DNA from 2 places in the Streptomyces sp. NBC_00259 genome. Region 1 is predicted to be linked to the other one. Evidence: predicted binding sites of a transcription regulator. Region 1 holds the regulator's gene; the other holds the start of a gene.
What was found. Region 1 encodes HrcA, which represses chaperone genes, less so after heat shock. Its sites were predicted from a motif close to TTNGCACTCNGNNNNNCNGAGTGCNAA; they were not measured.

Region 1 (3,410 bases):
ACGGGGTCGTCCCGCAGGATGGCCAGCTTGGCCTCGTAGCCGTCGTCCCGGCCGGAGTCGGGGTCGCCGAGCGGTGTGTCGTACCAGCTCACCTCGCCCGCGAGCTGCTGCCGGTACACGTCGACGGCCGCGGCGTCCGCGTACTGCGGCTGCGGCATGAACAGGTTCACGCCGAAGGGACGGCCGGTGAGACCGCGCAGCTGTTTGATCTCCTGGTACATGCCGTCCGCGGTCTTGTACCCGGCGGCCAGGAACCCGAGCCCGCCGGCCTCGGAGACGGCCGCGGCGAGATCGGGGCAGGAAGCACCACCGGCCATGGGGGCCTGCACGATCGGACAACGGCAGAGATCGGTGAGCGCGGAGGACATGCCCCGCATGGTGCCACGTCCGGCCCCCGCGGCCGAATCCCGCCCACCACGACCACGGCGGGGACAGGGCTCCGGCATGCCGCGGGGGTACGGGACGATGTCCCGTACCCCCGCGGCGCCCGGTGAGCGAGGCCGCTCACCTACCGTTGAACGCGTCCTTCAGACGGGAGAACAGCCCCTGCTGCCCCGGCTGGAACTGACCCAGCGGTCGCTCCTCGCCCCGCAGCTTCGCCAGCTCCCGCAGCAGCCTTTCCTGCTCCGGGTCCATCTTCGACGGGGTCTGCACCTCGACGTGGACGATCAGATCGCCGCGCCCGCCACCGCGCAGATGGGTGATGCCGCGTCCGTGGAGCGGGATGGACTGGCCGGACTGGGTGCCCGGGCGGATGTCGACCTCCTCCATGCCGTCGAGCGTCTCCAGCGGCACCTTCGTGCCGAGCGCGCCCGCCGTCATCGGGATCGTCACCGTGCAGTGCAGATCGTCGCCGCGGCGCTGGAACACCGGGTGCGGCAGCTCGTGGATCTCGACGTACAGATCACCGGCGGGACCGCCGCCCGGGCCGACCTCACCCTCACCGGCGAGCTGGATACGGGTGCCGTTGTCGACACCTGCGGGGATCTTCACCGTCAGGGTGCGGCGCGAGCGGACCCGGCCGTCGCCCGCGCACTCCGGGCACGGGGTCGGGACGACGGTGCCGAAGCCCTGGCACTGGGGGCACGGCCGCGAGGTCATGACCTGGCCCAGGAAGGACCGGGTGACCTGGGAGACCTCACCGCGGCCGCGGCACATGTCACACGTCTGCGCCGACGTACCCGGCGCGGCGCCCTCGCCCGAGCAGGTCGTGCACACGACGGCCGTGTCGACCTGGATGTCCTTCGTCGTGCCGAAGGCCGACTCGCTGAGCTCGATCTCCAGCCGGATCATCGCGTCCTGGCCGCGCCGCGTCCGCGACCTCGGCCCACGCTGGGACGCGGTCCCGAAGAACGCGTCCATGATGTCGGAGAAGTTGCCGAAGCCGCCCGCGCCGAAGCCGCCCGCGCCGCCGGCGCCTCCGGCCGCGGACAGCGGGTCACCACCGAGGTCGTAGACCTGCTTCTTCTGCGGGTCCGACAACACCTCGTACGCGGCGTTGATCTCCTTGAAGCGCTCCTGCGTCTTCGGGTCCGGATTCACGTCCGGGTGAAGCTCCCGCGCAAGCCGCCGGAAAGCCTTCTTGATCTCGTCCTGAGATGCGTCGCGGCGCACGCCGAGTACGGCGTAGTAGTCCGTGGCCACTTACGACTCCGCCAGGATCTGTCCGACGTAACGTGCCACTGCGCGTACCGCTCCCATCGTTCCGGGGTAGTCCATGCGGGTCGGTCCGACCACGCCGAGTTTGGCGACTGCCTCGTCGCCCGAACCGTAGCCGACCGCGACGACGGACGTGGAGTTGAGTCCCTCATGGGCGTTCTCGTGCCCGATCCGTACGGTCATGCCCGAATCCTTGGCCTCGCCGAGCAGCTTCAGCAGCACGACCTGCTCCTCCAACGCCTCCAGCACGGGCCGGATGGTCAGCGGGAAGTCATGGCCGAAGCGCGTCAGATTGGCGGTGCCGCCGATCATCAGCCGCTCCTCGGTCTCCTCCACGAGCGTTTCGAGGAGGGTCGCGAGGACCGTCGTGACGGTGCCGCGGTCCTCCGGCTCGAAGGAGTCCGGAAGGTCCTGCACCAGCTGCGGCACATCCGTGAAGCGCCGCCCCACGACCCGGCTGTTGAGCCGGGCCCGCAGATCCGCGAGCGAGGTGTCGGAGAACGGCGCCGGGCAGTCCACGTGCCGCTGCTCCACCCGCCCCGTGTCCGTGATCAGCACCAGCATCAGACGGGCCGGGGCCAGCGCCAGCAGCTCGACGTGCCGCACGGTCGAACGGGTCAGGGACGGGTACTGGACGACCGCGACCTGCCGGGTCAGCTGAGCCAGCAGCCGCACGGTGCGCGCCACGACGTCGTCGAGGTCGACGGCTCCGTCCAGGAAGTTCTGGATCGCGCGCCGCTCGGGTGTCGACAGCGGCTTGACGCCCGCCAGCCTGTCCACGAAGAGGCGATAGCCCTTGTCGGTGGGGATCCGGCCGGCACTGGTGTGGGGCTGGGCAATGAACCCCTCCTCCTCCAGCACCGCCATGTCGTTGCGCACGGTCGCCGGCGAGACACCCAGCCGGTGGCGCTCGGTGAGAGCCTTGGAGCCCACCGGCTCCTCCGTCCCGACGTAGTCCTGGACGATGGCGCGCAGCACCTCGAGTCTGCGTTCGCTGAGCATGGCCGCACACCTCCAGCTGTGTTCCTCGTCGGTCCGGCGGTCCTGCCTGGCACTCACCCTGTTTGAGTGCCAGCTTTCCCCGGCCCAGTGTACGGCGGGGAGGTACACCCCTAGCAAGGGCGACCGAACACCCAACCGTTCCGTGACACCCGCCACGACATGCCATGACGCCGCTGGTCGCCCCGGGATAGCGTCAGGGTATGGACGTCGCTTGGGAAGAGCCGGGATGGGAACGCCTCGCCGACGGCGTCGGCCGGCGCCGCCTGCCCGTCTGGGATGCGACCGTCGGCCTCGTCGTCGGCGGGAGCGCGGCGCTGATGATCGACACGGGCTCGACGCTCCGTGAGGGAGCCGAACTCCGCACCCAGGCCGAGGCCCTCCTCGGCGGCCGCCGTGTGACGCATATCGCGCTCAGCCACCCGCACTTCGACCATGTCCTCGGCACGGCCGCGTTCTCCGCGGTCGAGGTGTACGGAGCGGTCGGCGTCGACGACGTGCTCCGGCGGGAGCGGGACGCGCTGCGCGACGACGCGATCGGGCACGGGATGCCGCCGGCGGACGCCGCGCAGGCCACCGACGTCCTCGTCACCCCGCAGCACGTCGTCTCCGGCGAGTGGACCCTCGACCTCGGCGGCCGCCAGGTCCTGCTCGCGAACGTCGGCCCCGGCCACACCGGCCACGACCTGGCCGTTCTGGTGCCGGGCAGTCCCGAGGTCGTGTTCTGCGGCGACCTGGTCGAGGAGTCGGGA
Region 2 (3,410 bases), 1.0 Mb from region 1:
TGACCTTCGCCGGGTCGATGATGCCCTCGGCGACCAGGTCGACGTACTCGCCGGTCGCGGCGTTCAGGCCGTGACCCGGGGTCAGGTTGCGCACCTTCTCCACCACGACGCCGCCCTCGAGGCCGGCGTTGACGGCGATCTGCTTCAGCGGGGCCTCCAGGGCCAGCTTCACAGCGGCGGCACCGGTGGCCTCGTCGCCCTCGAGCTCGAGCTTCTCGAAGACAGCGGACGCCTGGATGAGAGCCACGCCACCACCGGCGACGATGCCCTCCTCGACGGCCGCCTTCGCGTTGCGAACGGCGTCCTCGATGCGGTGCTTGCGCTCCTTGAGCTCGACCTCGGTCGCGGCGCCGGCCTTGATGACGGCCACGCCGCCGGCCAGCTTCGCGAGGCGCTCCTGGAGCTTCTCGCGGTCGTAGTCCGAGTCGGAGTTCTCGATCTCGGCGCGGATCTGGTTGACGCGACCGGCAACCTGGTCGCTCTCACCGGCACCGTCGACGATCGTGGTCTCGTCCTTGGTGATGACGACCTTGCGGGCGCGGCCGAGCAGGTCCACGCCGGCGTTCTCCAGCTTGAGACCGACCTCCTCGGAGATGACCGTGCCACCGGTGAGGATGGCGATGTCGCCGAGCATGGCCTTGCGGCGGTCACCGAAGCCCGGGGCCTTGACGGCGACGGACTTGAAGGTGCCACGGATCTTGTTGACGACCAGGGTCGACAGGGCCTCGCCCTCGACGTCCTCGGCGATGATCAGCAGCGGCTTGCCCGACTGCATGACCTTCTCCAGCAGCGGGAGCAGGTCCTTCACCGAGGAGATCTTGGAGTTGACGATCAGGATGTACGGGTCCTCGAGCGAGGCCTCCATACGCTCCATGTCGGTGGCGAAGTACGCCGAGATGTAGCCCTTGTCGAAGCGCATGCCCTCGGTGAGCTCGAGCTCCAGACCGAAGGTCTGGGACTCCTCGACGGTGATGACGCCTTCCTTGCCGACCTTGTCCATCGCCTCGGCGATGAGCTCGCCGATCTGGGTGTCGGCGGCGGAGATGGAGGCGGTGGAGGCGATCTGCTCCTTCGTCTCGACCTCCTTCGCCTGGTCGAGCAGGGCGCCGGAGACGGCCTCGACGGCCTTCTCGATGCCGCGCTTCAGGGCCATCGGGTTGGCGCCGGCCGCCACGTTGCGCAGGCCCTCGCGGACCAGCGCCTGGGCGAGGACGGTCGCGGTGGTCGTACCGTCACCGGCGACGTCGTCCGTCTTCTTGGCGACTTCCTTGACCAGCTCGGCGCCGATCTTCTCGTACGGGTCCTCGAGCTCGATCTCCTTGGCGATGGAAACACCATCGTTGGTGATCGTGGGGGCGCCCCACTTCTTCTCGAGGACGACGTTCCGGCCCTTGGGGCCAAGGGTGACCTTGACGGCGTCGGCGAGCTGGTTCATCCCGCGCTCGAGACCGCGCCGTGCCTCCTCGTCGAACGCGATGATCTTGGCCATGTGAAGTGGTCCTCCCGGACTGGGGTGGATTTCTCCGGACCGCGCTGGCGCCCGCGACGGACGGCCTGCATGCCTTGTGGTTCCTTGCCCCACCCGGCCTGCGGGCCTCACCGACCCGGTCCTTAGTTGTCACTCTCACTCGGAGAGTGCTAACGCCAATGATTAGCACTCGACCCCTTCGAGTGCAAGCGGCTTCGAGGAAGCCCCGACGGGCGGCGGGCTCGGCGATCGGACCTCCGGACGCGTCGGAGGGCCCGTACCCAGTGCGGGTACGGGCCCTCCGTCACGTTGCTGCAGTCAGTCGGCGCTCAGCCGGCTGCGCGGACCATGTCCGCCTGCGGCCCCTTCTGGCCCTGCGAGATCTCGAACTCGACTCGCTGACCCTCCTCCAGGGTGCGGTAACCGTCCATCTGGATCGCGCTGTAGTGGACGAAAACATCCGCACCACCGTCGACCGCGATGAAGCCGTACCCCTTCTCCGCGTTGAACCACTTGACGGTGCCCTGAGCCATGCCTAACTCCCCTATTACTGGCCCTTGCACAGGACCGCACCTCGCGGACCCGGGTCAGACCTCACCCACGATGTGTGGCGTGGATGTGCGCCGGAACGCGTCGACCGCGGCTGAATGTATCTGTCCAACTGCCCTCTGCAACAGGTCAATCGGACGAGAATTCCGGGCAGGACCGAAAGGACGATTTACGAGGATTACGAGCATTCCCGGGCAAGTCGGGCCGGGCAAAGCACACTTAACGTGCATCAAGCTCGAACACTTTGGCTGCTTCTTATCGCGGGCGCGCGCATTCTCATATGCGCCTGGCACAAGCAGCGGAGGAGGCTTCCCCAACTCTACCGCGCTCAACCATGCAGAATTGCCCCCTCCACGGAGCTTGCGGAGGGGGCAATTCTGCTTACGGAAAGTGAGGATCAGCCGCCGGCGACGGCCGGGATGATCGAAATGCCGGCGCCGTCCGGCGTCGCCGTCTCCAGCCCCTGCTCGAAACGCACGTCGTCGTCGTTGACGTACACGTTCACGAAGCGGCGCAGCTTGCCCTGGTCGTCCAGGACCCGGGCCGCGATGCCCGTGTGGTTCTGCTCCAGGTCGGCGATCACCTCGGCGAGGGTCGCCCCCTCGGCCGCGACCTCGGCCCGGCCACCCGTGTAGGTGCGGAGGATGGTGGGGATGCGGACGTTGACGCTCATGCGAGACCAGCCTCTCGGAAGGAGTCCAGGTTGGGGCGGATGACCGCGGACATACCCGTCGTGGGCGCCACCGCGTCGAGGGTCTTGAGGCCGTCACCCGTGTTGATGACGACCGTGGTGAGGCACGGGTCGATGGCACCGGACTCGATCAGCTTCTTCGCCACACCGAGGGTGGTGCCGCCCGCGGTCTCGGTGAAGACGCCCTCCGTGCGGGCCAGCAGCTTGATCGCGTCCACGATCTGCTCGTCGGTGACGTCCTCGACGGCGCCGCCGGTGCGGCGGCAGATGTCCAGGACGTACGGGCCGTCCGCCGGGTTGCCGATCGCCAGGGACTTGGCGATGGTGTCGGGCTTCTGCGGCCTGACCACGTCGTGGCCGGCCTTGAAGGCCACGGACACCGGGGAGCAGCCCTCGGCCTGGGCGCCGAAGATCTTGTAGGGCTTGTCCTCGACGAGGCCGATCTTGATCAGCTCCTGCAGACCCTTGTCGATCTTGGTCAGCTGGGAGCCGGAGGCGATCGGGATGACGATCTGGTCGGGGATGCGCCAGCCGAGCTGCTCGCAGATCTCGTACGCGAGCGTCTTGGATCCCTCGCCGTAGTACGGGCGGAGATTGACGTTGACGAAGCCCCAGCCCTCGCCCGCCGGGTCGCCGATGAGCTCGGAGCAGAAGCGGTTGACGTCGTCGTAGTTGCCCTCGATGCCGACGAGCTCGCCGCCG

Region 2: the regulator HrcA is predicted to act here: its motif matches at 1,616-1,642, upstream of groL (chaperonin GroEL).

What each region holds. Positions count from the first base shown of each region.
Region 1 covers NZ_CP108080.1:2,520,739-2,524,148, forward strand. Annotated here, with positions in the region: gene OG766_RS11365 (nitronate monooxygenase) at 1-368, opposite strand, end outside; gene dnaJ (molecular chaperone DnaJ) at 505-1,644, opposite strand; gene hrcA (heat-inducible transcriptional repressor HrcA) at 1,645-2,661, opposite strand; gene OG766_RS11380 (MBL fold metallo-hydrolase) at 2,862-3,410, shown strand, end outside.
Region 2 covers NZ_CP108080.1:3,543,095-3,546,504, forward strand. Annotated here, with positions in the region: gene groL (chaperonin GroEL) at 1-1,489, opposite strand, end outside; gene OG766_RS15740 (cold-shock protein) at 1,798-2,001, opposite strand; gene OG766_RS15745 (MoaD/ThiS family protein) at 2,415-2,690, opposite strand; gene thrC (threonine synthase) at 2,687-3,410, opposite strand, start outside.